4 regions of the Mesorhizobium sp. M0663 genome follow, and region 4 is predicted to be linked to each of the others. Evidence: riboswitches for the same ligand, from Rfam matches in the RefSeq annotation. Region 4 holds a riboswitch; each other region holds the start of a gene.
The links. Region 4 has a riboswitch for cobalamin ahead of NKI54_RS16690 (DUF1636 family protein). Riboswitches for the same ligand answer to the same signal wherever they lie in the genome.

Region 1: linked by a shared signal. The riboswitch ahead of metE (5-methyltetrahydropteroyltriglutamate--homocysteine S-methyltransferase) and the one ahead of NKI54_RS16690 (DUF1636 family protein) in region 4 are both predicted to bind cobalamin.
Region 2: linked by a shared signal. The riboswitch ahead of NKI54_RS22790 (ABC transporter ATP-binding protein) and the one ahead of NKI54_RS16690 (DUF1636 family protein) in region 4 are both predicted to bind cobalamin.
Region 3: linked by a shared signal. The riboswitch ahead of NKI54_RS34945 (CbtB domain-containing protein) and the one ahead of NKI54_RS16690 (DUF1636 family protein) in region 4 are both predicted to bind cobalamin.

The regions. Positions count from the first base shown of each region.
Region 1 covers NZ_JAMYPX010000072.1:181-5,736, reverse strand. The annotation lists gene NKI54_RS35920 (MFS transporter) at 1-250, shown strand, start outside; gene NKI54_RS35915 (helix-turn-helix transcriptional regulator) at 313-1,146, shown strand; gene NKI54_RS35910 (hypothetical protein) at 1,464-1,718, opposite strand; cobalamin riboswitch at 2,274-2,474, shown strand; gene metE (5-methyltetrahydropteroyltriglutamate--homocysteine S-methyltransferase) at 2,570-4,915, shown strand; partial or broken gene NKI54_RS35900 (dihydrodipicolinate synthase family protein) at 5,182-5,556, opposite strand, start outside.
Region 2 covers NZ_JAMYPX010000015.1:2,292-9,870, reverse strand. The annotation lists gene NKI54_RS22815 (DHA2 family efflux MFS transporter permease subunit) at 1-320, opposite strand, end outside; gene NKI54_RS22810 (HlyD family secretion protein) at 624-1,802, opposite strand; gene NKI54_RS22805 (MarR family winged helix-turn-helix transcriptional regulator) at 1,799-2,278, opposite strand; gene NKI54_RS22800 (FecCD family ABC transporter permease) at 2,360-3,361, opposite strand; gene NKI54_RS22795 (ABC transporter substrate-binding protein) at 3,391-4,338, opposite strand; gene NKI54_RS22790 (ABC transporter ATP-binding protein) at 4,335-5,153, opposite strand; cobalamin riboswitch at 5,246-5,449, opposite strand; partial or broken gene NKI54_RS22785 (AraC family transcriptional regulator) at 5,585-5,702, shown strand; gene NKI54_RS22780 (LysR substrate-binding domain-containing protein) at 5,782-6,690, opposite strand; gene NKI54_RS22775 (FAD-binding oxidoreductase) at 6,831-7,579, shown strand, end outside.
Region 3 covers NZ_JAMYPX010000057.1:13,868-21,446, forward strand. The annotation lists gene mgtE (magnesium transporter) at 298-1,695, shown strand; gene NKI54_RS34925 (MerR family transcriptional regulator) at 1,835-2,221, shown strand; gene NKI54_RS34930 (methyltransferase family protein) at 2,241-2,747, opposite strand; gene NKI54_RS34935 (heparan-alpha-glucosaminide N-acetyltransferase) at 2,764-3,762, opposite strand; gene NKI54_RS34940 (aromatic ring-hydroxylating oxygenase subunit alpha) at 3,981-5,174, opposite strand; cobalamin riboswitch at 5,316-5,512, shown strand; gene NKI54_RS34945 (CbtB domain-containing protein) at 5,549-5,728, shown strand; gene NKI54_RS34950 (CbtA family protein) at 5,744-6,526, shown strand; gene cobU (bifunctional adenosylcobinamide kinase/adenosylcobinamide-phosphate guanylyltransferase) at 6,519-7,040, shown strand; gene cobO (cob(I)yrinic acid a,c-diamide adenosyltransferase) at 7,042-7,579, shown strand, end outside.
Region 4 covers NZ_JAMYPX010000008.1:47,143-54,721, forward strand. The annotation lists gene NKI54_RS16675 (NuoB/complex I 20 kDa subunit family protein) at 1-472, opposite strand, end outside; gene NKI54_RS16680 (NADH-quinone oxidoreductase subunit A) at 463-828, opposite strand; gene NKI54_RS16685 (winged helix-turn-helix domain-containing protein) at 1,164-2,363, shown strand; cobalamin riboswitch at 2,393-2,596, shown strand; gene NKI54_RS16690 (DUF1636 family protein) at 2,635-3,069, shown strand; gene cobW (cobalamin biosynthesis protein CobW) at 3,066-4,106, shown strand; gene NKI54_RS16700 (cobaltochelatase subunit CobN) at 4,125-7,579, shown strand, end outside.

The DNA of each region.
Region 1 (5,556 bases), on a different contig from region 4:
GGCGAAGAGAACATCTTCACTCGTTCCTTTTGAGCACAAGACCTTCCGTTCGCTATGGTCGGCTGCACTCATTTCGAACCTTGGCACCCTAGTGGAAGGTGCGGCGGCAGCTTGGCTGATGACGAGCATCGCAGCAGTAATTTTTGATCGCCCATTCGTGCTGTGTACCAGCCCTGTGTCTTGCGCAAGTGGTCACGAACGGCTGCCGGAGCCTCGAAGACGCCCTAAAAACACATGTTGCGATTTTTGAACACGCTTGACGTGTTAGATTAATTCATCCACGATGCGTGTGTTGAACACGCGAGGTGAGTTATGAACATGAAAGAGCTTAGGGTTCGACTGGGCATGACTCAAAAAGATTTGGCAGAGCAGATGGCAACGACGCAACAGACTGTGGCCCGTTGGGAAACAGGCAAAACGCAGTTGAACGTCGAGCAGATCAAGGACCTTTGTCTCACGTTGAAATGCACGGTCGAGGAGCTGCTGGGCTGGAAGATTGATGTCGAGGAGTGGCGCACGAGCCCGTTTGCAATTGCCGATGCCGAAACGCGATACGGCACGCTCAGAATCAAGACGACTGTTGGCAGCCGCCAATATCCTATCGATGAAAAGGCGCGTGAATCGATTTTACGTCAGTTGAAGGAACTTCATAATCTGCGCAGAAATAACACAAGCAGGCCATGGCTGTATTGTTGGAGCCTTGACAACAAAATACTCTTGATAAATCCGCAATATGTCCGCACCATTGAGCTTATCGGTGACGATGTAGAGGAGATGCCAGAGTATTATCATCCAGAAATCTATCGGGCTTTGGATGACTGGGATAAGGGTGAGGTTTCAGGAAAGCTGAAGAAAGAATGCGATGCCATCATCGCAGAGATGGGTGATCAGGAAGCCGTGCGCATGGCCTCCTATGTTCGCGTCACATATGACGACGGAGAAGATGAGTGGAACTTCTTGGATGAAGAAACCGCTACGACTTTCTTCGGATTGGAAGCTGCGACCTTTGACGTTCCCCAGTGTAGTTTCGCCGAAGTGGAGGAAGAAGGCTACTACCGAGCGCGATACGCCAACCTTGATCGCGTCGCGGTGATGGAGGTTCCAAGCGACCGTTATCACAGATTGACCGCGCCCGAGGAAGCTTAGAACCATCCACGAAGGGCGCATGTTACATCTCGACCTTGCGTGGTGCGTTTTCAGTACGAGATGACGTTAAGCGTAGGTAGTGGCAGGTAAGAGTGCTCGACCAGAAGCTCAACTGCCTCCTCAATATCGCTGCCGATGTGCCGCAGGACACGTCCACGGGAGCGTGGATAGGCGTGAAGTTCCTGCACTCCACGGTCCGCTCTCCCATCGCCGGTGTGCGCCCGACGCCATCTTGTGGACGAGCTTGGCCGCCTGCACCCGGTTGTATTCCGGCTTGCGGTCCGCCTGGGCGGTCCGCCGCGATGGCTATCTCCATGTCAATCGGCGCCGAACTTTGACTGCCCGCTGCTTTTGATGAATTTGGCGAGGTCCCGCGCATAATCACTCTTGGTCTTCTCCTTGAGGCCCTGTGTCGCGAACTTGTGGTCCAGCAGGGCAAACAGGTCCAAGTCCCCTTCCGCCTGTGGCGCTGGCTTGCCCTCACCGCCCTCGGCTTCCCAATTGGGGACCGCTTCTGCGTGCTGCACCGTGGCGATTGTCCGCCCAAGACGCATCACAAGATCGAACGCCAAACCGTGCGCGTGCACGACGATTTGCCGCTCAGGCCTCATTTGGACAGGATTTGAGCTAGCCCGGTGGTTTGAGCCGGGTTACCTTGAGCCGGTGGGCTGCGAACAAGCAGTTCGAGACATTGGCCTCGATCACTTCGCAACACGCCGCTGCGCCTGGCCTCGGTGTGCTCCCCCCGAAATCGTTGTGTCATATCACCGAGGGCATCACGGCCAACAGCTTCCACATGGGCAACAGCCTCGCCATTGAGCCGAATATGGTCGCGAGCAGATCACCAACGAAGCGGTCGGAACCTCGGAGCCGAAGTTCGACGCCGAGGTGGTTCGCGTGATGCGCTAAGCAGCACCACGGCGCTTGCCGGTATGTTTGCTGCCGGCAGCCGACGAACTCCTATCCTCCTGGACAAGGGCGCCGTGCGTCATTGCTTTGATTTACCGGCCGCTCAAGGCTTCCACAGTTTTCGCTTTCGAGGCGACCTTTGGAACATGCCAGCGGAAATTTAACATAACGACATAAACATTTCTTTATGCGGCGTTGACAATGAAGCGAACTGCTGTAATTGTCTCCCGCGTCGTGGTTCTCCGTACGGCGCTGCCGCAGCGGAGCTAAGAGGGAAGCCGGTGCGATGCCGGCGCTGCCCCCGCAACTGTTAGCGGCGAGCCAACCCCACTCATGTCACTGAGGCGAATAGCCTTGGGAAGACGGGTAGAGGCTATGACCCCGCGAGCCAGGAGACCTGCCACGGCGAATTACGTCCACGGGCGGGGTGTCTCGGTGGCCGCTGCAGCCTAGCGTTCGTGCCGGCCTGCTAGCGCCTTCCTTGTCACCGACGCCCCAACCATCGGGGTCTGGCATGACTATCTCTCAGCAAATTCCTGTAGCAACGCTCGGCGTGCCCCGCTTCGGTCGTCGGCGAGAACTGAAATTCGCGCTTGAAAGCTACTGGTCCGGAAAATCGTCCGCTGCCGACCTTCTCACGACCGCGAAGGCGCTCCGTGCCGCTAGCTGGGAGGAGCAGCACGATCGCGGCGTGTCGAAAATCCCGTCGAACGACTTCTCGCTCTACGACCATGTGCTCGACACCGCAGCCATGGTCGGCGCCGTTCCATCCCGTTACGGCTGGAATAGCGGCGAGGTTCCACTTGACATCTACTTCGCAATGGCGCGGGGCAACCAGGGTCAGACGGAGGATTGTCGACACGCTGGTCACCAGCAGGCGGCTCATCGGTCTGATGTAACCGCGATGGAAATGACCAAGTGGTTTGACACCAACTATCACTACATTGTGCCGGAACTCAACGATGATCAGACGTTCGCCCTCTCGTCGACGAAACCGGTCGATTACTTCATCGAGGCTAAAGCTCTCGGCGTTCACACACGCCCAGTCATCCTTGGACCGATCACCTTCCTCAAGCTGGCGAAATCGCCTGCCGAAGGATTCGATCCCATCGCGCTCCTGCCGCGGCTGCTGCCCGTCTACGAGCAACTCCTGCAGAGGCTGAAGCTGTCTGGAGCCGACTGGGTGCAGATCGATGAGCCAGCGCTTGTCCTCGATCTGAACCCGAACGAACGAGCTGCGTTCGAATTCGCCTATGGCCAGCTGTCGAAAGCCGCGCCCGAGCTGAAGATCATGCTGGCTACCTATTTCGGGCCGCTGGGAGACAATCTCGAAACCGCGGTTTCTCTGCCCCTGGCCGGGCTGCATATTGATCTCGTGCGCGCTCCCGAGCAGCTGGAAACGGTGGGTCGGCTCGCACCGAAGGATCTGGTGCTCTCGCTTGGCTTGATCGATGGCCGCAACGTCTGGCGTGCGAACCTGCCCGCCATTCTCGACCGCATCAAACCGATCGTCGCCGGCTGGCCCTTGGACCGCGTCGAGATCGCGCCTTCTTGCTCGATGCTGCATGTGCCGATCGACCTCCGCATGGAGACGGAACTCGACGCGGACATCAGGTCGTGGCTCGCCTTCGCGGCCCAGAAGACCGACGAGTTGGTGTTGCTTGCCCGGGCCCTGTCCCAAGGCAGGGATGCGGTGGCAGGCGCGTTGAAAGCGTCTGCCGAGGCTGCCGCCACTCGCGTGACATCCACGAAGATCCATGACCCGCTGGTTGAGGGGCGGATCGCCAGCATTGACGACAGCATGAAGCGACGAGAGAGCGCTTTTGCCGAGCGCTCCAGAGTCCAGGCCGGCACGCTCGGGCTGCCGCCGTTCCCGACGACGACCATCGGGTCCTTCCCGCAGACGCCGCAGGTACGCAGGGCGCGGGCCGCTCATGCGAAGGGCCAGCTGAGCTATGTCGACTACGAGACCTTCCTGAAGAAGGAGATCGAGGCTGCAATTCGCTGGCAGGAAGAGATCGGGCTGGACGTGCTGGTGCACGGTGAGTTCGAACGAAACGACATGGTACAGCATTTCGGCGAGCAGCTGTCCGGCTTCGCCTTCACCCAGCATGCCTGGGTGCAGAGCTATGGGTCGCGTTACGTGCGTCCCCCCATCATCTTCGGCGACGTATCGAGGCCCAATCCGATGACGCTGCGCTGGTGGCAGTTCGCCCAGTCGATTACGGAAAACCCTGTGAAGGGAATGCTCACAGGCCCAGTGACCATTCTCAACTGGTCATTTGTTCGCGACGACGTACCCCGCTCCGAAGCATGCCGCCAGATCGCGCTCGCCATCCGCGACGAAGTGACGGATCTCGAATGGTCCGGCGCAAGGATGATCCAGATCGATGAGGCCGCGTTTCGCGAAGGATTGCCACTGCGCCAGTCTGATTGGAACGACTATCTCGACTGGGCTGTCGAATGCTTCCGGATCGCTTCAACGGGTGTAAAGGACGCGACTCAAATCCATACCCACATGTGCTATTCGGAGTTCAACGAGATCATCGACGCGATCGCTGAAATGGATGCGGATGTCATTTCGATTGAGACGTCGCGCTCGAAAATGGAACTGCTGGACGCCTTCACGAGCTCCAAATATCCGAATGAAATCGGGCCCGGAGTCTACGACATTCACTCACCACGCGTCCCGGAAGTCGGCGAGATTTCGGATCTCGTCATGCTTGCCCGCGAGCGACTGTCCGATGCCCAACTGTGGGTAAACCCGGACTGTGGCCTCAAAACCCGCAAGTGGGAGGAGGTCCGCCCTGCCCTCATGAACATGGTTGCTGCAGCACGCGCGCTCCGGGAGAAAGTGTAGGCCGGAAGGTTTCCTGGTTGCTCACCATGTGGTGAGTTACCGGCTGCCGCATGTCGGCCTGTGAATGTGCCAAAACGCGATCACATCCTTTGAAATAAGTCACTCGAGCGAAATGTGCACTTTCCTTCGGCACGTGTATTAATCGCGCAGGAGTAAAGGGGACCGTTTTCTCCCTGTGACGTGTCGAGTTCGATTCTCGGCTCGGTTCATCGAAATGCGCGGGTACATACATGACAGGTTCCTTCACTGGCCGCCGGGTTCGCTATTCACCGGTTGACATCCGATGGCAAGCGTTCCAACGCGGCGGCGATCTGGCGCTTCGCTGCTGAGGGCAGAGGCAGGATGGGACGCGGGGGGTCGGCACGGCAAATGTCGAGCAATTCGGCAAGTGCATAGACGACGCGAAGGCTCGAGAACTCCTTGAAGAGGCTCCAGAGCGGCGCAAGCGTGGCATCGATCCGTCGCGCTTCGGCCGCATCGCCCTGTTGCGCCACCGTGACGATCTTCACGCAGACCTCGGGCAGGATGCCGGCGAGGACGCTGTACCATGTGTCGGCGCCGGCGATCATGGCCTCTGCGGCGTTCCAGTCGCCGCTGTAGCCGATCGAGAACCCTTCCGGCACAGTGCGCCTCTGGTCGGC
Region 2 (7,579 bases), on a different contig from region 4:
ACGATGGTCTCAAGGCTCCAGGCGATGCCGCACAGCATTGAGAAGACGGTGAAACCGACCACGGCCGTCAGGAACAGCTCCTTGCGGCCGAAGCGGTCGGCAAGCCAGCCGGTCACCGGCGTCATGATCGCCGCGGCAACGATGTAGGAGGTCAGCACCCAGTTGATGTTGTCGGGCGAGGCGCCGAGATCGCCGGTCATGGTCGGCAGCGCAACGTTGGCGATCGTCGTGTCGAGCGCCTGCATGATCGTCGCAAGCATGAGCGCAACTGTGATCAGGCCGCGGTGCGGTACTTCGCGAAAGGGTTCTGGGCTGCTCATGAGCTAAAACTTCCAGCAGGTAACAAAACGTGTACATTAGGTTTCCGGACGGCGAGGCCCTCGCTGTAGAGAGACCCTCATCGCGGTGGGACGCGAGCATCGATGTGGGGGTTACATCGACTGAGCGTCTCGACAAGCGGGCGCCTGCCGCCCGGAAACCTGAGGACCGAAGATCCTGCGCGGCGTTGTCTGCTCAGGCAGGCTACAGCGCAGCCCGTCCACGCATTCAACTTTTCCTGCGCCTCCCTCGGACCAATCCTGCATCCATCTCGCTGTTTGCTATGCGGCCGCTACCAGGCCTCTTTACCTGGCCTCGCCTGCCGTGGCGCGGCCGAAAATGCTCGGCAGCCCGCGGGAAACGCCGGTGTCCACCGTGACCGTCGCGCTCATGCCGGTGCGCAGCGCCGTCTTGGCGTCGGCATCGGCCAATTCCAGGCGGACCGGAATGCGCTGCGTGACCTTGACCCAGTTGCCGGTGGCGTTCTGCGCGGGCAGCAGCGAGAACTCGGCCCCGGTGCCGGCGCCGATCGCCTTGACGGTGGCTTCGAACGTCTTGCCCGGATAGGTATCGACCACGATTTCGGCCTTCTGGCCCGGCTTCATGTTGGTGAGCTGGGTTTCCTTGAAATTGGCGTCGACCCAGGTGTCGCCGGTCTCGACCAGCGAAAACAGCGGCGTGCCCGAACCGACATACTGGCCGACCTTGAACGAAGCGGCCTGGCTGATGATGCCGTCGGCAGGTGCCTTGACCGTGGTCTGGACCAGATCGTAGGCCGCCTTGTCGCGTGCGGCGAGCGCCGCCATTACCGTTGGATGCTTGTCGGTCTCGATGTCGGGATTGCCGCCAAGTGCCGCCTTGGCGCTGGCGATCCCTTGCTGGGCCACGGCCAGCTGCTGCTTCGCCTTGTCGAGGTCGTTCTTGGCTTCGTCCAGAGACGACTTGGCGTTGATGCCCTTGCGGGCAAGGTCGGCGGCGCGGTCATATTGCGACTGCGCGTACTGGACCTGGCTTTCGTCGGACTTCTCCTGCGCCAGCGCCTGGCTGTAGGCCGCACGCAGCTGCTCGACATTGAGCCGTGCGCCAGCCACCGCCGCGTCGGCCTGGGCCAATGCGATCCGGTAGGGCTCGGGATCGATAGCGAACAACACGTCGCCCTGCTTGACAGACTGGTTGTCGAAAATGTCGACCTGAACGATGCGGCCCGCCGTATCGGCGGCTATCGACACCTTGGCCTGCTGCAGATTGGCGTTCTCGGTCTCCTGATAGCGGCCGCCGGTCACCCAGACATAGCTGCCGCCGGCGATCAACGCAGCGGGCAGCACAAACATCAAAAGGAAGCGGCCGGCACGGCGCTTCTTCTTCGGCGCCACCGGCGCCGGAGCTATCTGCGGAGCGACCGTTACCGGAGCTGCCGCCGGCTTCGCGGGAGCTTCCATCTCCAGCTTGGCCGCATTCTCATCTAGTTTGGCTACCGCGTTCATGCTGCTGCGCCTTCCGTATTCTTCACTTTTTCCGAGGGCGGCGTCTCACCATCTGCAAGATTCTGCACCATTGTCTCCAGCGCCCTGACCAGGACGTGGCGATCTTCCGGCGAAACGCCAACGAGCGATTCCTCATAAACCTCGCCGGCAAGGCTCTTGACGTGGGTGTAGGCCGCGTTGGCCTTGGCGGTCGGGAAAATCATGCGCACTCGCCTGTCGGTTGCGTCGGGACGGCGCTCGATCCAGCCGCCCTCCTCCATGCGATCGACAAGACGCGAGACGCTGATCGGCTCGATTTCGAGAAGCTCGGCAAGCCGCGCCTGCGCGACACCCGCCTCCTTGGCGACACGTACCAGAAGCCGCCATTGCGCCGAAGAAAGGCCGAAACCACTGGCGCGCGCCTCGAAGCGCTTGCGCATCAGGCGCTGCACGTCGTGGATCAAAAAGCCCAATCTGTCGATGCCGTCGGAAACCATGAGCGACATATATAATAAGCGTGCTCATAATTCAAGGAGCCGGATTGTGCCAGAAGCCGGCAAGTGTGCATGGCAGTCACATCATGAGCGATTGCGAATGAGCATCGTGACCACGAAGAAAGCACCGAACGAACTGGTGATGATGCCGATCGGCAGTTCCTGCGGCGGCAGCAGCGTGCGCGCGAGAAGATCGCTTGCCAGCAACAGCACCGCTCCGAAGATAGCGCAGGTTGCGATCAGGCGAAGGTGTAGCGGGCCGGCAAGGGTCCTGGACAAATGCGGGATCATCAGGCCAACGAAACCTATGACGCCTGCTACCGAGACAAGGATTGCTGTCGAGAAAGCGGCGACGAGAAATGTCATCCTGCGCATCCGCGCAACCGGCACACCGAGGCTTTCGGCGGCATTCTCGCCGGCCAGGAAAGCGTCGAGCCGACGATGGTTCCAAAGTCCATAGACAAGGATGGTGCCTGCGCCCAGAGCAGCCAGCCCGACATTGTCCCAACGCGCGAGCCCGAGCCCGCCCATCGTCCAGAACAACACCGAGTGAGCGGCGCGCTGGTCTCCGGCAAAGACGAGATAGTTGGTCAAGGCGGTGAACATGAAGGAGACAGCAAGCCCGGCGAGGATCAGCCGTTCGGGGCCTTGCCCCCTCACCCGCGAAACCAGCAACAGCACGATGCCGGCGGCTAATACGCCGCCCGTGAAGGCCGCGACCGGCAACGTCCAGATGCCGAAATGGTCGCCAAAAATGGTGATGACGGAAACCGCGCCGGCCGCCGCTCCGGACGACAGGCCGAACAGGAACGGATCGGCGAGGTCGTTGCGCGTTACCGTCTGCAGCAGCGCGCCGATGACGCCCAGCCCGGCGCCGACACAGATGGCCATAATCGTGCGCGGCAGCCTGAGATCGACAACGATCTTGGCAATCGGGATCTTGCCGGCCGGACCGGACACGATATCTCCGTCCAGCCCGGCCGCATGTCCGAGCGCAGCAATCACGTCGCTCAGCGCGATGACCGTCGATCCATAGGCAATCGACAACAAAGCAAGAGCGGCAATTGCTGCTGCTCCTGCTGTCATGGCCAATTCGAACGCTCTCTGGCGCAAGCTCAGAAAGCTTCCGGGTGCATCGCCCTGGCGATCTTGCCGATCGCCTCGATGTTGGCAGGCCCAGGTGTCAGTTCGGCATAGCGCAGCGCGACGAAGCGTTCATTTTTGACCGCATCAGTCTCCTTCATCGCCGGATGGGCTTTGAGGAAATCGAGCAGTTTCCTGTAGCCGCCGCCGTCCTGGTAGTCGAGCAGGATAAGGAATTGCGGATTGCGGGCCGCCACCGTCTCCCAATCCGTATTGCCCCAACTCGTCGCCATGTCGGCCATGATGTTGTCGCCGCCGGCAGCAGCGATCATGGCGCTGGGGATCGCGAACTTGCCTGATGTGAAAGGTTTGTCTTCGCCGGAGTCGTAAAGAAACACGCGCGTTCCCTTGCGGTCGCCGATCTTTGCCGTGATATCGGCAAGTTGTGCCTTCCAGTCCGACACAAGCTTTCCCGCCTGGGCCTCCTTGCCAAAAATCTTGCCCAGCTTTTCGACATCACCATAGAGCAGGTCCATCGAGGCCGCGGGGCGGTTCTTGTCGAGATGGACGCAGCTTTCCGTCAGCACAAGCGTCTTGATGCCGTACGGCGCCAGCGTATCGGGCGTCACCTCGCCACCTGGTTTCATGCCGTAATACCAGCCGGCGAAGAAGAAATCGGGCTCGACGGCGACGAGGTTTTCGAGCGTCGGGTATTTCGGCGCGAGTTCCGGGATCGCGCCCTGCTCAGCCTTGAATTCCGGACCGACCTTGTACCATCCGGTGATGCCCGTCAGGCCGACGATCGACGGTTGCAGCCCCAGCGCGAAGGCCATCTCCGCCATGTTCAGATCTTGGATAACGGCGCGCTTCGGCGCGGCTTCGAACGTCAGCGGCGTGCCGCAGCTGTCAACGGTCACGGGAAAAGCGAAGGCGGCCTGGGCAAGCAGTAGGGGGGCAAAAGACAATACGAGGCGTTTCACGAATGTTGCTCCTTGGTCAGATCAGGATGGGAAGAGGCACGGTTAGGAACGTCGAAGATCGTAAGTTCGCGGTCCTCGGTGGGATGGCGCAGCCGAAGCATGTCGACGCCGAAAGTCTCGCGGATCAATTGCTTGGTCAGCGCCTCGTGCGGACCGGCGAGTGCCTGCAGGCGGGCCTCGTTCATCACCGCGACCCTGGTGGCAAATGGCGTGACCAGCGACAGATCATGAAGCACCGCCACCACGGTCATGCCAAACTGCGATACGAGTTCGAGAAGGTCGCTGCGGGCGCGCGGATCGAGATGATTGGTCGGTTCATCGAGGAACAGGATTTTGGGCTCCTGGGCGATGGCGCGCGCCAGCTGGGCGCGTTGCCGCTCGCCACCGGATAGCGAGCCGATTGTGCGGCCGAGCAGCGGCATCAGGCCGGTTCTGCGAAGCGCTTCGATGACGATGTCGCGTTGCTCGCTCCTTCGTCGCAAGCCCGCATGGGGGACGCGCCCAAGCTCGACATAGTCGATCACGGCAAGCCGCGGGTCGGGCTGATCGGTCTGGCCGACGACCGCCATGTGCAGCGCCCGCTCGGCGGCCGAAAATCTCTCCAGCCGGCGTCCGGAGAATCTCACGTCTCCTGCGCTTGGCCGCAGCGTACCGCAGAGCATGCGCAGCAGCGTCGTCTTGCCGGCGCCGTTAGGGCCGATGATGGCGAGGCGGTCGCCCGCCGCTAGCGAAAGGCTCACCGCACTGACCAGGCGCTGGCCATTTGCCGTCGCACTCAGTTCGCGCGCTTCAAGAAGAGGCTGGGAGGCGTCCAACTTACCGTCACTTTCTCAATGGCGACGGAAGGAAGCTGGACGGACCGGCCGACAAGACCGATGTCCACGTCTCCTCCCGGCACACCCCGTCCGGTCAACTCATGCTGATGGCAGGTCTCCTGGCTCGCGGGTCTTTGCGCCATCCTGCCTTCCCAGCCTTGCCGGCCAGTGGCACTTCGGATCTTGCTAACCGCTTACAGTTGCGGGGGCAGCCACGGCCTCGATCCGAAGACCTCACCGTGTTCCCTTTTCACCCCTTGCCTTTCGACTCGGGGACCATCACTCAGCCACCCTAATTTTCCGCCACTCACAGCGCAATAAATTTTCGGAGTTCGGACAGCCGCTGGAGCAAGGGTCTTGTCAGAAGGAGTCATGCATACCTCGTAATGTAATAACATTACGTACCTAGAGGACGTTGTCTGCTTCTGTCAACCCCCAACACGATTTGGGACAAATGGCTGCCGGCATCTGGGCGCGAGGTCGCCGATGCGCCGGAATTCGATCCCTGTAGCGGCAAGGCTGGAAATTTGGATACCGGTCAAAGTGTGAGGCGCGGCAGGCGACCCCGAAGCGCAGGAAGCGCTGCTACCGCTTGTGACGAGCATGCAGAAGATCGGCGTTCAGATGCTCAGACTATCGATCTCATCCAGGCGGAAAACGCTTCGATATGCGCTTGTCGGGGGTGATTGGCTACGCAGGCAAGGTAAAAGCCATAGCCTGGCAGACAGAGATCATGTGCCTTGACTAGCCTGCCAGCCTCGAGTTCGCCACTGACGACCACATCGCTGCAGATAGCGATACCTTGGCCTGCCGCTACCGCGTCAATCGCGTGCAGCTCTTCGCGGAAGCTTAGGTCCCATGCCTGGTTGGCATTGGGGATGCTGGGATCGATCGAGCGTGCGATCGCCAGCCATCGTTGCCAAGTCGGCGCTTCCGGGTCGCGGTTCGTCCAATTGAAATGGATGAGCGGGTATTGCAGCAGATCGGCGGCGCGCTCGATCTGTCGGTCGCCTCCTGCGAACAACTCCGGGCTGCATACCGGAAAGAATGCGTCCCGAAAAATTTCCTGCGCGGGAACATCCCGCGGCATCCTGCGCGCATAGCGGATCGCGACGTCGGCGTCACCGGCTCGCAGGTCCAGAACGGCGTCTGTCCCGATGATCTCCAGTGGAATGTTCGGATGCTGTTCGCGCCACTTCGACAGGCGCGGAACCAGCCATCGGCTGGCAAATGCATTTGGGCTCGTCACGCGCAACGGGCGTTGGCCAACTCCGGCCGAGGCTGATGCTATTGCCGCAGCGAAAGCGTCGAAGCCGCTGCAAATTACCGGGAATAGCCGTTCGCCCACGCCTGTGAGCACGAGCGGTCGTGGGCGCCGCCGGAACAGCAGTTGCCCACAGACCTCCTCCAGCAATCGAATCTGGTGGCTGATGGCCGTTGGCGTCACGCCGAGTTCCGTCGCGGCCTTCCTGAAGCTCATCAGCCTGGCAGCGGCTTCGAAGGCGCGAAGCGACCCGAGCGGCGGAAGTTTTCTCATCCAGGCAGTTTAGATGAATTTAGCTCATCCAGCGACTGAGATATTCGATTTTGCAGCGAATGGCGCCGCATGAGATCATTGTGATCCGGTGAACGACAGCGGCCTGTCCAACCGTGCTGAATCACGAAGGGTATCCCTCGATGAGCATGTTCAAGCTTATAGACGGTTCCGAGCCGACGTTGCAGGCGCCAGATATCGCCCGGCTCAGGCAGGCGATTAGCGGCGATCTGATCCTTCCGGACGACCCTGGCTATGACCAGGCGCGCAGAGTTTGGAATGGCATGGTCGATAAGAGGCCGGCGGCTGTTTTCTATTGCGCCGAATCCAGCGATGTCGTCACGGCCGTCAACTTCGCCCGATCGCAAGGCTTCCTCGTCGCCGTCCGCGGCGGTGGTCATAACGTCGCTGGCAGTTCGGTATGCGACGGCGGCTTGGTGATCGATGTGTCACGCATGAAGCGGATCGAAGTCGACCCGATCCGCCGTGTTGCGCGCGCAGAGGCCGGCCTGAACCTGGGCGAGTTCGACGCAGCCACACAGGTCCATGGTCTTGCGACGACCATGGGTGTCAACGCGGATACCGGCATAGCCGGACTGACACTCGGCGGCGGGTTCGGCAAGCTTGGCCGCAAACATGGACTGAGCTGCGACAACCTTGTCGCTGTCGAAATCGTGACGGCGGACGGCCGGTTGCTCACGGCAAACGCGGCCGAAAATGCAGATTTGTTCTGGGGCATTCGGGGCGGCGGCGGCAATTTCGGAATAGTCACCACCTTCGAATACAAGCTCCATCCAGTGGGTCCGCTTCTCATCGCGGGATCGATGTTATACCGCTACGAAGAGGCACGCGAAGCGATGCGGTTCTATCGTGCGTTCTCGAGCGGCGCCAC
Region 3 (7,579 bases), on a different contig from region 4:
TCGCCGTTTTGAATCAGTGTCGATCTGCCCATCTGGTTGACCGGGGGGGGATACGCTGCCCTTTACCTGCCGCCGCGAAGGTTTGCAGCGCCGCAGGTTTGTAGAACGTCCTCTCCTCCTACCATCCGGTATGCGCCGCGTCGTTTGGACGCGCGAACGGCGCTGTAGCAATTTGTCGTTGTGCATGGTCCTTTCGCAAAATCGATTCCGATTGTCAGGGTCATGCGTTAGACCTGACAGGCACCTTATCCGGAAATCCGATGGCGGGAGGCGCTGGTGGAAGGCCAGGACGAACAGATGACCGGCGCCAGGGCAGCCGAGGAGCGCCGCGCCGACATCTATGACGAGGACGGCGTCATCCTGTCGTCGTTCCTCGCCCAGATCGGTGCCGCGATCGCCGATCGCGATACGCTGACGCTGAAGCGTGAAGTCGACGATCTGCACCAGTCGGAACTCGGCCACCTGCTCGAGGCCCTGCACCCGGAACAGCGACGCGCGCTGGTCGAATTGCTGGGCAAGGATTTCGATTTTTCCGCGCTGACCGAGGTTGACGAGGCGATCCGCCGCGACATCGTCGACAGTCTGCCCAATGCGCAGATCGCCCAGGCGGTGCAGGATCTCGATTCCGACGACGCGGTCTACATTCTCGAAGACCTCGACCAGGAGGACCAGGACGAGATCCTGTCGCAGCTGCCGTTCACCGAGCGGATCAGGCTGCGGCGTTCGCTTGACTATCCCGAAGAGACCGCCGGCCGCCGCATGCAGACGGAGTTCGTCGCGGTGCCGCCGTTCTGGACGATCGGCCAGACCATCGACTACATGCGCGAGGACAACAATCTTCCCGACCGTTTCAGCCAGATCTTCGTCATCGATCCGAGCTTCAAGCTGCTCGGCGCCATCGACCTCGACCAGATCCTGCGTACCAAGCGCTCGGTCAAGGTCGAAGAGGTCATGCATGAGACCAGGCATGCCATCCCGGCCACCATGGACCAGGAGGAGGCGGCACGCGAATTCGAACAATACGATCTTCTGTCCGCCGCCGTCGTCGACGAGAACGAGCGGCTGGTCGGCGTGCTGACCATCGACGACGTCGTCGACGTCATCCAGCAGGAGGCCGAAGAAGATCTGCTGCGCATGGGCGGCGTCGGCGACGAAGAACTCTCGGACAGCATCTTTTCGACCTCGCGCTCGCGCGTGCCCTGGCTGCTGGTCAATCTTTTGACGGCTTTCCTGGCGGCCTCGGTGATCGGCCTGTTCGACCGCACCATCGAGCATATCGTGGCGCTGGCGGTGCTGATGCCGATCGTCGCCGGCATGGGCGGCAATGCCGGCTCGCAGACCATGACGGTCACGGTGCGGGCGCTGGCGACCAGGGACCTCGACATCTACAATGCCGGCCGCATCATCCGCCGCGAAATCGGGGTGGGCTTCATCAACGGCATCATCTTTGCCATCCTGATCGGCCTCGTGGCTGCTGCCTGGTTCCACGATCGCAATCTCGGCGGCATCATTGCGGCTGCGATGATCATCAATATGTTCGTGGCGGCTCTGGCGGGCATCCTTATCCCGCTGCTGCTCGACCGCTTCAAGATCGATCCGGCTGTGGCTTCGGCGGTTTTCGTCACCACGGTCACCGATGTCGTAGGTTTCTTTGCCTTTCTCGGGCTCGCCACATGGTGGTTCGGCGTGCGCTGAACGTCACCTCAATTGACTTTTACGTAAATGCCATGCGAGGCTTTGAAAGGTGCCTTGTCCGCCGATTCTGGTACGCGCCTGGGCGCCGGCGGCGCCGGCCAGTTGGAACTCGCGGCGTGGCCGGGGCATTGGAGTGACGATGCGGGAATATTATTCGATCACGGAGCTGACCCGCGAATTCGACGTGTCGACGCGGACGTTGCGCTTCTATGAGGACGAAGGGCTGGTGCAGCCAGTAAGACGCGGCCGCACTCGGCTGTTCCGTCCGTCGGACCGGCATCTCATCCGCCAGATCATGCGCGGCAAGAGGCTCGGCTTCTCGATCAACGAGATCCGCGAAATCATCCAGATGTACAGGGAGCCGCCCGGCGAGGTCGGCCAACTCAAATTGATGATCAAGCGCATCGAGGAAAAGCGCGAGGATTTGCGCCAGAAACGCCGCGACCTCGAAGAGACGCTGGCCGAGCTCGATCAGGCAGAGGAATCCTGCGTCGAGCGGCTGGTGGAACTCGGCGTCACCACATGAGCGTGGCGTCAGCGCCGGCTCAAATCCAGCGCCGCACCCTTTTGGCGTAGTCCCGGTATTTCTTGCCGAATTTGGCCGTCAGCACCTTCTCCTCGCTCTCGATCGTCAGCTTCTGCGTCAGGAACGCCGCGATGACCGCCAGCGGCAGGAACCAGGCGATCCCAGTGACAAAGGCGAGGCTGACCAGCAGCAGCGTGTTGGCGAGGTAGATCGGGTTGCGGCTGACGGCGAAGGGTCCGGTAGTCACCAGATGGTCAGGCACGCCGTTCGGGTTGAGCGTCGTCTTGGCGCGGATCATGGTGCGAATTGCCGTGAACCAGAGCGCGGCAACCGCCACCAACCCCACAAGGCCGGCGGCGAACAGGATGTCGCCGAGAAGATCGCCGATCCACGGCAGCGGATAGAACAGCCCTAGCGCGACGCTGACGATGATGGCGGCGATATAGATCAGCGGCGGCCATGGGATGTGCCCCAGCTTCGGCTGCCCAGGATTTTGCTGCACGGGTTTCGGGTGACTGTCGCTCATTATTGTCCTCCCTCGATTAGCGCGTTCCCGGTTCCGCCGCCTCGGTTTGGGCGGTGCAGGTGCCGGCGAGCTCGCCAATATGCGCCTTCCACTCCGGGGACTGGTCGTTGCTGTAGAGCCGGTCAAGCGAGGCTTCGCCCTGGAGACTGTCCAGCATGCAGGCACAATAGCTGGAGCAGAACTCGGTGTCGCGTGCCTGCTCGCAGGATATCTGGCAGGATTTCAGAAAACGCACCTCCCTGATTTCGGCCTGCGCCGGCATGAATTGCGAAAACAGCCAGACCGAGCCGATCAGCACCGGCTGATGGATCAGATAGAAGGCAAGGCTGTGCCGGCCGATGAAGACCAGCGGATTTGCCCAGCGGCCGGGCGCCAAGGCCGACAGCCGCGTCAGCGCGCCGGAGGTGGCGGCGAGCTTGGTAACCGCGATGCCGGCAAGTACGGCGCCGAACCAGGGCAGCAGTGGAACGTAGTCGTTGGAGCGCGGGTTGGTCGCCGACAGGCCGACCCACCACAAAGCCGGATGATCGAAAAGCTCAGATCGCAGGTAGAAAGGCGCGGCAATAGCGAGGGCCGCCACGGCAAGCGTCAGCAGCGCCGGGAGGCGCAGGAACGCCAGGCCGAGCAGGCTGGCGAGCGCGATCTCGTGCAATATGCCGAAGAAGATGAAGCCATCGGGCGTGGCGATGCGGGTGACCAGCGATATTGCGAGCGCTGCCCCGGCAACCATGGCGAAGCGCTTCCAGAAGCCGGTCCAGCGGATTTTCTTGCCATGGGCGAGATAGAGGCTGATGCCGACCAGGAACAGGAAGCTCGAGGCGATGCAGCGCGCGTAGATTTTCCACCAGCCGAAGGCGGTGAGGCCGGGATCGGTGTAGCCGAAGAATTCGAGGTCCCAGGTGAAATGATAGCTCGCCATGGCAAGCAAAGCGATGCCGCGTGCAATGTCGATAGCGGCGATGCGCTTCGACTTCGGTTGATCCTGAACGGCTGCGCTCGGCGTGTCGATGCTCATGGTCTCGCTGTCTTGGTTCAGCCCCGGCAAGACGACTATCACGGTTGCCACCGTCAAAAGAAGCAGGGCCTTGCGTCGCGTTGGTACCGGTCGGCATCAGAGCTGCTTTAGGCCAGAGCCGGAAAGCCTTTGGCCGGCGTGCAGGCGTTCTTCGGCCTGGGCGCGGTTTTCGCAACGCTCGGGCTGCTGGCGGCGGCCTGCGGCTTCGTCACCTGGCGCTATCTGCCCAAATCGCTTTGATGTTCGAGCGCCGCATGGCGCTCGCGCACCCAGTTGTGGAAGCGGTGCAAGTCGTATTCCTCGGGCATCAGTACGCCGGCCTTGTGGCGCATCGAGCGCAGGCCCATCTGGTTGACCTCGCAGATATCAGCATCCTCCTCCAGCACCTGGGTACCGAAGGCGACGATGTTGTCGATATCCGCGGCCGGTTCGGCGAGCGCTTCGGGCGAAAAAAGCCATTCGGCGGTAAGTTCGGTCTGCTCCGGGCCAAGCGGCACCAGCCGCACGGTCCTGACATAGTCGACATGGCCGACGACGAACATCGACGGCATGCTGGTGGCATAGGTCTGCCCGGCGGCACGCTCGCCCGGCGTCAGGCCGGAAAAGACCGAGCCGTGGACGCGCCCGTCGCGCGACCAAGTTTCGGCCCCGGCCCGCAAGCCGCCGGCAAATTCCGGCGCGTCATTGTCGGCGTGGCGCGCCCATTCGGGGTCGTCGTGCCGGCCCATCAGGCCGCGGCCATAGATCGGCACCAGCCGCGACAGGTCCTTGTGGACGCCGGGGCAGTGCAGGCACTCGTTGAAATTTTCCCAAAATACCTTCCAGTTGCAGTTTATCACCTTGCGCAGCACATGGCCGCTCAGCAGCGTTTCCAACGGCCAGTTGGCGAGGTTGCCGGATGCCGGATCGAAGGATGTTTCAGCCGAGCCGGCAGCGTCTTCCGCCAGATTGACGAAGACGAAACCGCGCCACACCGAAAGCGCGACCCGGTAGAGCGGATGATCGGCCTTGTCGAAGCCGTCCGGCAGCGATTTCGACGGCACGCGCACCAGATCGCCGTGCAGCGAATAGGACCAGGCATGGTATGGGCAGGTGATGAGCCGCGCCTTCAGCCGTCCTTCGCTCTGCTGGCAAAGCTGCGAGCCGCGATGCCGGCAGGTGTTGTGGAAGGCGCGCAACTCGCCGGTCTCGTCGCGCAGCACGACGACCTCCTGCGTGCCTATGCGGAACGTCCTGAAAGCCAGCGGCTGGGCAAGGTCGGCCTCGCGGCAGACGAGCAGCCAGTTGCGATACCAGATGGCCTCGAGATCGCGCTGATAGGCCGCGATGTCCCAATAGGCTGATGACGGCAGCGTCGGCTCGGCCCGCGTCAGGCCGTTGTAGGGACCGCGCTCATTCGGGCTGGGTTGCATGCCGGCTTCCTCCCCATCCGCCAGCCGACACCCGGCTGCGAAAATTGTCAATCGCGGCGCCGGCCGACCGGGCTTGGCGAGGCGGCGCATTCGCCACACGATCCGGCGGAATTTGGTTTGCCGGGCGCGGCGATTCTGCCTATAGTCACTGATGTCGTCGGTTCCGTTTGGAACCAAGAGGGAATGCGGTGAGGGCAAGTTGTTTGCCCAATGCCGTGGCTGCCCCCGCAACTGTGTGCGGTAGTCCTCTCCATATGCCACTGAAGGTTCGCCTTCGGGAAGGTGGGGAAGGGCGCTGATCCGCGAGCCAGGAGACCTGCCGGCGACAGGAAACTGACTTCTATGCCCTCGGGTGGAGGGCGAAAGGACAAGACATGAATACCGCTTCCGTCTCGCTCGGCGCTTCCGCCTCCTCGCAGTCGCGTCTCATGCAGCTGGCGCTTGCTGCATTCCTCGGCATTTTCGTCATGGGCTTTGTCGGCTTCTCGCATATCGATGCGGTCCACAATGCCGCCCACGACTATCGCCATTCGATGGGCTTTCCCTGCCACTGACAAGGGGCTGACATCATGACACTGTTTCGCAACGTCGTGTTCATCGCGGCGATCGCAGGGCTTGTGGCCGGCGTGGCTCTCGCCTGCATGCAAGCCTATGCCACGGTGCCGCTCATCCTAAAGGCGGAAGTCTACGAACAGGCCGGCGGGGGCCATGACCATGCCGCGGCACCTGCGACACCGGCCGAAAACGCCGCGGGCATGACGGCTATGAGCAGCGCCGCGTCGGCACCGGCTGAAGCAATGGCTCCGGCGGAAGACGAAGGCTGGGCGCCGGCGGACGGTTTCGAACGCTTCGGCTTCAGCGTCGTTGCCAATATCGTCACCGGCATCGGCTTTGCGCTGGTCCTGGTTGCGGTTTCGGAATTCGCCGGCGGCATCGGCAATTGGCGCCAGGGCCTGTTCTGGGGGCTGGCCGGCTTTGCCGCATTCACGCTGGCGCCGGGCCTCGGCCTGCCGCCGGAACTGCCGGCGATGCCGGCGGCCGACCTTGTCCAACGCCAGATATGGTGGTGGGCAACAGTGGTGGCGACAGCGGCCGGTCTCGGCCTTATCGTCTTCCGCAGATCGCTGCCGCTGGTGGCTCTTGCCGTGGCGTTGATCGTTGCGCCGCATATCGTCGGCGCGCCGCAGCCCGATAGCTTCGAGACGGCGATCCCGGAAGGCCTGCACCACCAGTTCGTGGTGGCGGTGACGCTGACCAATCTGGTGTTCTGGCTGGTGCTCGGCGCGGTCGTCGGCGTGGTGCGCGGACGCTTCACGGGCACGGCGACCAGCCTGCGCGACAGCTTTGCCTGACCGCGCTGCCGGGGCACTGACCCTGGTCATCGGCGGTGCGCGCTCGGCCATGAGCGCGCATGCCGAGAGCCTGGTGACGGTCGGCCCGCCGCCTTGGAGCTATATCGCCACGGCGCAAGCCTATGACGACGAGATGCGCCAGCGCACCGCGCTGCACCGCTCGCGCCGCGGCGCCGGCTGGACGACCATCGATGCGCCGCTCGACCTTGCCGGCGCGATCGGAGCGCTGCCTGACGGCCAGCCGGTGCTGATCGACTGCCTGACGCTGTGGCTGACCAACCATATGCTGGCCGACCATGATGTCGAGGCCGAATGCCGGAGGCTGGCCGATGTGCTGTCGCGGCCGCGTGGGCCGTGGTTCGTGGTGTCCAACGAGGTCGGCCAGGGCATCGTGCCGGACAATGCGCTGGCAAGACGGTTTCGCGACGCCGCCGGCCGGCTGAACCAGGACGTCGCGGCTGTTGCCGGCACCGTGCTTTTGATGGTGGCGGGGCTGCCGCTCAAGGTGAAATGACATGGCTGATACTATCGATCCCAAGGACGAGGAACGCCACCGCGCCAAGATGGCCAAGCGCAAGGCGGTGCAGGACGCCGAGGTCGCGGCCAAGACGGTCGAGAAGGGGCTGCTGATCGTCAACACCGGACCGGGCAAGGGCAAGACCACGGCCGCCTTTGGGCTGGCGCTCAGGATGCTCGGCTATGGCAAGCGCGTCGGCGTCGTTCAGTTCATCAAGGGCAAATGGCACACCGGCGAGAAAGACGCCTTTGCTGCCTTCGGCGACCGTGTCGTGTGGCACGCCATGGGCGAGGGCTTTACCTGGGAGACACAGGACCTGAAGCGCGACATCGCGGCGGCCGAGGCTGCCTGGGCGAAAGCGCTGGAGCTGATGGCCGAGCCGTCGATCAGCCTCGTGGTGCTCGACGAGCTGAACATCGCGCTGCGCTACGACTACCTCGATCTCGAAAAGGTGGTCGCGGCGCTGAAGGCGCGTCGCGAAGGCCTGCATGTCGTCGTCACCGGCCGTAACGCCAAACCGGTATTGGTCGAGGCGG
Region 4 (7,579 bases):
CGATGCGGTCGCAGCCGCGCACCACCGAATAGGAATAATGATAATAGCCGCCGCCATTGGCGCATGAGCCCATCGAGATGACGTAGCGCGGCTCCGGCATCTGATCGTAGACCTTGCGCAGCGCGGGCGCCATCTTGTTGGTCAGCGTGCCGGCAACGATCATGATGTCGGACTGACGCGGAGACGCGCGCGGCGCGACACCGAACCTCTCCGAGTCATAGCGCGGCATCGACGTATGGATCATCTCGACGGCGCAGCAAGCGAGACCGAAGGTCATGAACATCAACGAGCCGCTGCGCGCCCAGGTGATCAGCGCCTCGGTCGAGGTGACGAGAAAGCCCTTGTCGGCGAGCTCGTTGTTGATCTCCAGGAAGAATGGATCGTCGGACCCGACCGGCCTGCCGGTGTTGGGATCGATGAGGCCCTTGGGCTTCGGCGCGACGAGCGTGCCGGAACTGTCGTTCAATCCCATTCCAGCGCTCCTTTTTTCCATTCATAGGCAAAGCCGATGGTCAGCACCGCCAAAAACACCATCATCGACCAGAAACCGAGCATGCCGATCTGGCTGAACGACACCGCCCACGGAAACAGGAAGGCCACCTCCAGATCGAAGATGATGAACAGGATCGACACCAGGTAGAAGCGGATGTCGAATTTCATGCGGGCGTCATCGAACGAGTTGAAGCCGCACTCATAGGCCGAAAGCTTTTCCGGATCGGGGTTGCGATAGGCCACCAGGAAGGGTGCGGCGAGCAGCGCCAGCCCGACGATCAGCGCCACGCCGATGAACAGGACGATGGGCAGGTACGAACCTAAAAGTGCGTTCATGCTGCAGTTTCCGTTGGCGGCCAATCCACTCTGATTACAGCACCGGACCCACTTGCGGAAGCGTGACAGTTTAACCACTGAACCGTTTTAAGGAGGCTCTATGCTGCAACGCGGCGAGGGTTAGCGCAGCGCTTTCGGCGAAGCAAGTCAAACCTTGTTCAAATCGCGGTGCTGGACGGCATATCCGGGAAAACTGGTCCGATCCGCTCCTGTTTGATTTCCTTCACTTTTTACTCCACTTTTCTCTCCTGACATGAATGCCGCCAAAACCCTGTTAGCATGGCACGGAATCGCAGGTCATTTTCTCTGTCTAAAATCGTCCGGATGCCGCCTTCATGAAGGAAAAAATCTCGCTTGCCATGGCCCGCCGCATTGCGCTCGCGGCACAGGGATTCAATGACCCGCGCCCCACCGGCACGCCTGACCGCCGGCATCTGGCCCGCGTGCTTGCCCGTACCGGCCTGCTGCAGATCGATTCCGTCAGCGCCGTGGTGCGCGCCCACTATATGCCGCTCTATTCGCGGCTTGGCCCCTACAAGCTGGCGCTGCTCGACGACGCCGCCGTAACGCGCAAGCGCATGGTCTTCGAATATTGGGCGCACGAAGCCTCCTTCTTGCCGGTCGAGACCTATCCGCTGATGCGCTGGCGCATGCAGCGGGCCGAGTGCGGCGACGAAATGTACAGCGGACTGGCCAAATGGGGCCGCGAGCACGCCGCCTATATCGAAGACATCTATCGCGAGGTCGCCGAACGAGGCCCGATCGCGGCGTCGGCTTTCGAAGGCCAGAAGGGTTCGGGCGGCTGGTGGGGCTGGAGCCATGCCAAGCACGCCTTCGAATGGCTGTTCTGGGCCGGCCGCATCACCACGGCGCATCGCCGCGGCTTCGAACGGTTCTACGATCTGCCGGAGCGCGTATTGCCGCCGGCGGTACTCGCGCTACCGGTTCCCCGTCCCGAGGATGCTCACCGCGAATTGCTGCGCATCTCGGCCCGCGCCCACGGCATCGCCACGGCAGGAGACCTGCGCGACTATTTCCGCCTCTCGCCCGCCGACATCAAGGGCCGCATCGAGGAGTTGGTCGAGGCCGGCGACCTGTTGCCGGTGAGCGTCGAAGGCTGGAACAAAACAGCCTATCTCCACAAGGACGCCCGTTTGCCGCGCAAGATCGAGGCGCGCGCCTTGCTCGCGCCGTTCGATCCTGTCGTCTTCGAACGATCGCGCACCGAGCGGTTGTTCGACTTCCACTACCGCATCGAGATCTACACGCCGGCCGAAAAGCGCCAGTATGGCTATTACGTGCTGCCGTTCCTGTTCGGCGACAGCATCGTCGGGCGCGTCGACCTCAGGGCCGACCGCCCGGCCGGCGTCTTGCGCGTCCATGCCGCCTATGCGGAGCCCGGCGCCTCGCTGCAAACCGCAGCCGAGCTTTTCGAAGAATTGAAGCAGATGCAGGGCTGGCTCGGCCTGGAACGCATCGAGGTGACCGCTGCCGGCGACCTCGGCCGGCCGCTCGCGGATATCGCCGCGTCATAGACGTGCGTTGACACGACTGCCTCCACAAGCCTAAATCCGTTCCAGACGGTCCCCTGCCCGCAACGGCAGGGGCCAAGAGGGAATGCGGTGCGAAATCTCGATTTCAAATCCGCGGCTGTCCCCGCAACTGTAAGCGACGAGCCTCGGCCGAAAACCACTGGGATATTCCCGGGAAGGCGGCACCCAGGCGATGACCCGCGAGCCAGGAGACCTGCCGTCTAGGACATAAGAATCCGATCGCCTGGCGGGTTTTCCGGGCAAGGAGCCTGATTTGGAACACGACAGCAGTTTTCCGGCTGAGACAGCGGATTTATTGTCCGGCCATGGTGATTCCCCGGCCGGCGTTACCGTCATCGTCTGCTCGTCCTGCCGTGACGAGACCGGTTCGGACGCTTATCCGCGCGCCGGCGAACTGCTCGCAGAGGACACGCGCCGCGCCGCTTCCAGCGAAAACATCAAAATCCGCACCGTCGAATGCCTCGGCAATTGCAAGCGCCGGCTCAGCGCGGCCATGCTGCGCGACGGCTGCTGGAGTTACGTCTTCGGTGATCTGACCACGACCAGCGGCGCCGATCTCGTCACCGGGGCAAAGCTGTTCGCCACCTCGACGGATGGGCTCATTCCATGGCGCGGCCGTCCCGATTGCCTGAAGCGCGGCCTGGTTGCCCGCATCCCTCCCCTTGACCTTTTGAAGGACCTGACATGACCGCTGCCTCCCTTTCGCGCGTTCCCTGCACCGTGGTCACCGGCTTTCTCGGCGCCGGCAAGACGACGCTGATCCGCCATTTGCTCGAAAACGCCAAAGGCAAGCGCCTAGCCATCATCGTCAACGAGTTCGGCGACATCGGCATTGACGGCGAGATCCTGAAGGGCTGCGCCATCGACACCTGCCCCGAGGAAAACATCGTCGAGCTGGCCAATGGTTGCATCTGCTGCACCGTCGCCGATGATTTCGTCCCGGCGCTGGACCAGATCCTGTCGCTGACGCCGAGGGTCGACCACATCCTGATCGAGACATCCGGCCTCGCTTTACCCAAGCCGCTGGTCCAGGCCTTCCAGTGGCCGTCGGTGAAAAGCCGCGTGACGGTGGACGGCGTCATTGCCGTGGTCGACGGACCGGCGCTGGCTGATGGCCGCGTAGCCAACGACATGGACGCCCTGCAGGCCCAGCGCGCGCAGGACGAGACGCTCGACCATGACGATCCGGTCGAGGAAGTGTTCGAAGACCAGCTCGCCTGCGCCGACCTGATCATCCTGTCGAAGAGCGACCTGATGGACGCAGCCGGCTCGGCCCGTGCCAATGCCGTCATCGGCAAGCACGTTGCGCGGGCGGTGAAGATCGTACCGACTTCGCAAGGCAAGGTCGACCCGTCGGTGCTGCTCGGCCTCGGCCTCGCCGTCGAGGACGACATCGAGAACCGCAAGACCCACCACGACGACGAGCTCGACCACGAACATGACGATTTTGACTCGTTCGTCATCGACATCGCGTCTGTGTCCAACCCGGACGAGCTCGCACAACGGGTCGCCACGGCGGCGGAGGAAGAAAACGTGTTGCGCGTCAAGGGTTTCGTCGAAGTCGGCGGCAAGCCGATGCGGCTCCTGCTGCAGGCCGTCGGTCCGCGCGTCAACCACTATTACGACCGCGCCTGGACCGCTGAAGACGACCGCCGCTCGCGCCTGGTCGTCATCGGCCTGAAAGGGCTGAACCGCCCCGCCATCGAGCGTATCCTCGCCGGCTGACCCCAGGTACGAGCCGCGATGCACATCCTCACCACCACATCCGCCTCGCTCGACGATCTCGCCGAGCCTGTCGATCTCAGGCAAACGCCTGCGGATGTCGTGGCGCTGTCCTTCACCGACAGCGACCTGGCCGGGCTGGCGGCGGCGTGGAAGGCAGATGCGCACCGCCTGCCGTCGATGCGGCTCGCCGCCTTGCGCGACCTGCGCCATCCGATGTCCGTCGACCTGTGGATCGACAGCGTCGCCCGCCACGCCAAGGTCATTCTGGTCCGCATCCTCGGCGGCTATGACTGGTGGCGCTATGGCTGCGACCAGCTCGCCGTTATCGCGCGAAATCGCGGTATCAAGCTGGCGCTCCTACCGGGCGAGAGCCACGACGAGGATTTGCGACTGATCGAAGGCTCGACGCTGCCGCGCGAGGAGTTGGACGCCCTGCTTGGCTATTTCCGCGAGGGCGGGCCGGCAAATATGACGGCGCTGGTGCAGAGGCTGGCAAGTCTCGCTGGATCGGGTGCGGCGGTAGCCGAACCTGTTAGCGTGCCAAAGGCGGGATTTTACGAGCCGGGACTGGGGGTCGTAGAACGCGGCGTCCCCCTCCCCCTCGAGGGGAGGATCCGGCCGCAGGCCGGGGGTGGGGTCCTCTCCGAAGCGCGCCTACACAAAACGTCGCGCACTGCCGTGACGACCCCACCCGGCCCTGCGGGCCACCCTCCCCGCGAGGGGGAGGGGGGCGTGGGGGCAATTGTCTTCTACCGTTCGATGCTGCTCGCCGCCGATGTCGCGCCCATCGACGCGCTTTTCGAAGCCCTGCGCCACCGCGGCATGGCTCCCGTGCCTATGTTCGTCTCCAGCCTCAAGGACCCGGCGTCGCTCGCCTTTGTCGAAACCGCGCTCGCAACCCTGAAGCCTGCCGCCACCATCACCGCCACAGCTTTCGCCTCGGGTGCCGAGCCCGGTGTCGAAACCCTGTTCGACCGCGCCGGCGTGCCGGTGTTCCAGGTCATCGTCGCGACCACCCGCCGCGACATCTGGCAAACCAATCAGCGCGGCCTGGCGCCCGCCGACCTTGCCATGCATGTCGTCCTGCCCGAGCTCGACGGCCGCATCCTGGCCGGCGCCATTTCATTCAAGGGCGAAAGCGAAACCGACCCGGCGCTGGCCTTCCGCGCCTTCGCCAACCGGCCTGAGCCCGACCGCGTGGCGCAAGTGGCGAACCGTGTCGAGGCCTTCGTGCGCCTGCAGCGGACGCCGCGTGCGGAGCGCAAGCTCGCCATCCTGATCCCCGACTATCCGAGCGCCCCCGGTCGCACCGGCTACGCGGTTGGTCTCGACGTGCCGTCCAGCGTGCTGGCAATGCTGCACGACCTGAGCGAACAGGGCTATGCCGTTGAAAGGATTCCGCAAACGCCGCGCGAGTTGCTGGAGACGCTGGAGCGTGGAGGTGAAGGGTTGGGGTTTGAGGACTATCTCGGGTACTCGGCGGAATTGCCTGCTGAAGCGATAGCTGCAGTGACGGCCGCATGGGGGAATGCGGGAGATGAGACAAGTTTGTGCGAGGCACCCCCCTCTGTCCTGCCGGACATCTCCCCCTCAAGGGGGGAGATTGGCAGTTTCGCCGACGGCTCTCGCTCAACATCCTTGGTGATTGGCGAAAGCAGAGACAACAGCGCAATCTCCCCCCTTGCGGGGGAGATGTCCGGCAGGACAGAGGGGGGTGTTCAAGCGCCTGCCGCCGCAAAATTCGCCTTCCGCGCAGCCACCTTCGGCAACGTCACCGTGGCACTCGCACCTGACCGCGGGCGCTCAGCCGACCGCCGCGCCGACTATCACGACCCGACGCTGCCGCCGCGCCATGCGCTGGTCGCCTTTGGCCTCTGGCTGCGCAAGTCGCTCGGCATCCATGCAATTGTCCATGTCGGCGCCCATGGCACGCTGGAGTGGCTGCCCGGCAAGACCGTTGCGCTCAGCGAAAACTGCTTTCCCGAGATAGTCACCGGTCCCCTGCCCGTCATCTATCCCTTCATCGTCTCCAACCCGGGAGAGGCAGCGCAGGCCAAGCGGCGCATTGCCGCCGTCACGCTCGGCCATCTGCCGCCGCCGCTGACCGGCGCCGGGCTGGACGAAAACCAGCACAGGCTTGAACGACTGGTTGACGAATATGCCCAGGCCGACGGGCTCGACCGCCGCCGCCGCGACCGCCTGGCGAAGCTGATCGTCGAGACGGCGGAAAAGACCGGCCTCGCCTCAGAGGCAGGCGTCGCCAGGACCGACGCAGCCGACGAGGCTTTGCGCCGCATCGACGCCTGGCTCTGCGATCTCAAGGATTTCGCCATCAAGGACGGCCTGCACATTTACGGCCGCTCGCCGGAAGGCGAGGCTGATCCGGTACGGCGGCAAAGTGCGGCAGCTGAAAAAACCGCGCTGCTTGCCGCCCTCGATGGCCGCCACGTCGCTGCCGGTCCGGCCGGTGCGCCGGCGCGTGGCCGGAGCGATGTGCTGCCCACCGGCCGCAATTTGTTTACCGCCGCCCCGCGCACCGTGCCGACGCCGACCGCCTATGATCTGGGCAAGGTGGCAGCGGAAGAAGTGGTCCGCAGCTACATGCAATCGCATGGCGACTGGCCGCGCTCGCTGGTCATCGACCTGTGGGGCTCGGCCTCGCTGCGCACCGGCGGTGAGGAGATCGCGCAAGGCCTGGCGCTGATGGGCTGCCGGCCGCAATGGGATTCCGCCACCGGCCGCATCACCGGCATAGATGTGCTGCCGCCGGCAACACTCGGCCGTCCGCGCATCGATGTCACCTGGCGCATATCGGGCCTGTTCCGCGACATGTTCCCGACCCAGATCGCGCTGATCGACGCCGCGGCCAACGCGGTGGCGACCCGCGACGAGGATGATTCGGAAAACCCGCTCGCCGCTAGGACCCGCATCGACGGCAAGATCAGCCCGCGCATTTTCGGCACCTCGCCGGGCACTTACGGCGCGGGCGTCGAGGACTTGTTGTCGAGCGGCGACTGGGCCGCGCGCGAAGAGATCGGCCGCACCTATCTCGCCGCCACCTCGCACGCCTATGGCGGCTCCGAGGGCAAAGGCATTTCGGCGCCCGGCGCGTTCGAGGATCGCCTCGCCGAGGCCGATCTTCTGGTTCATACCGGCGACGACCCCGGCCGCGACATCCTCGAAGGCTCGGCCGACGTCGCCTTCATCGGCGGCTTTTCTGCAGCACTTGCCGCGCTCGGCAAAAACGCCGACGTGATCGTGCTCGACACCACGGACCCGCAAAGACCGAAGCCGCGCTCGGTTGGTGAGGCCGTATCCCGGGTAGTTCGCGCCCGCGCGGTCAACCCGCGCTTCATCGCCGGCCAGATGCGTCATGGCCCGCGCGGCGCCTCGGAATTCGCCGAGACGGTCGACCGGCTTGTCGGCTTTGCTGAGACTACCCATGCCATATCGGGCACGCTGATCGAGGCGAT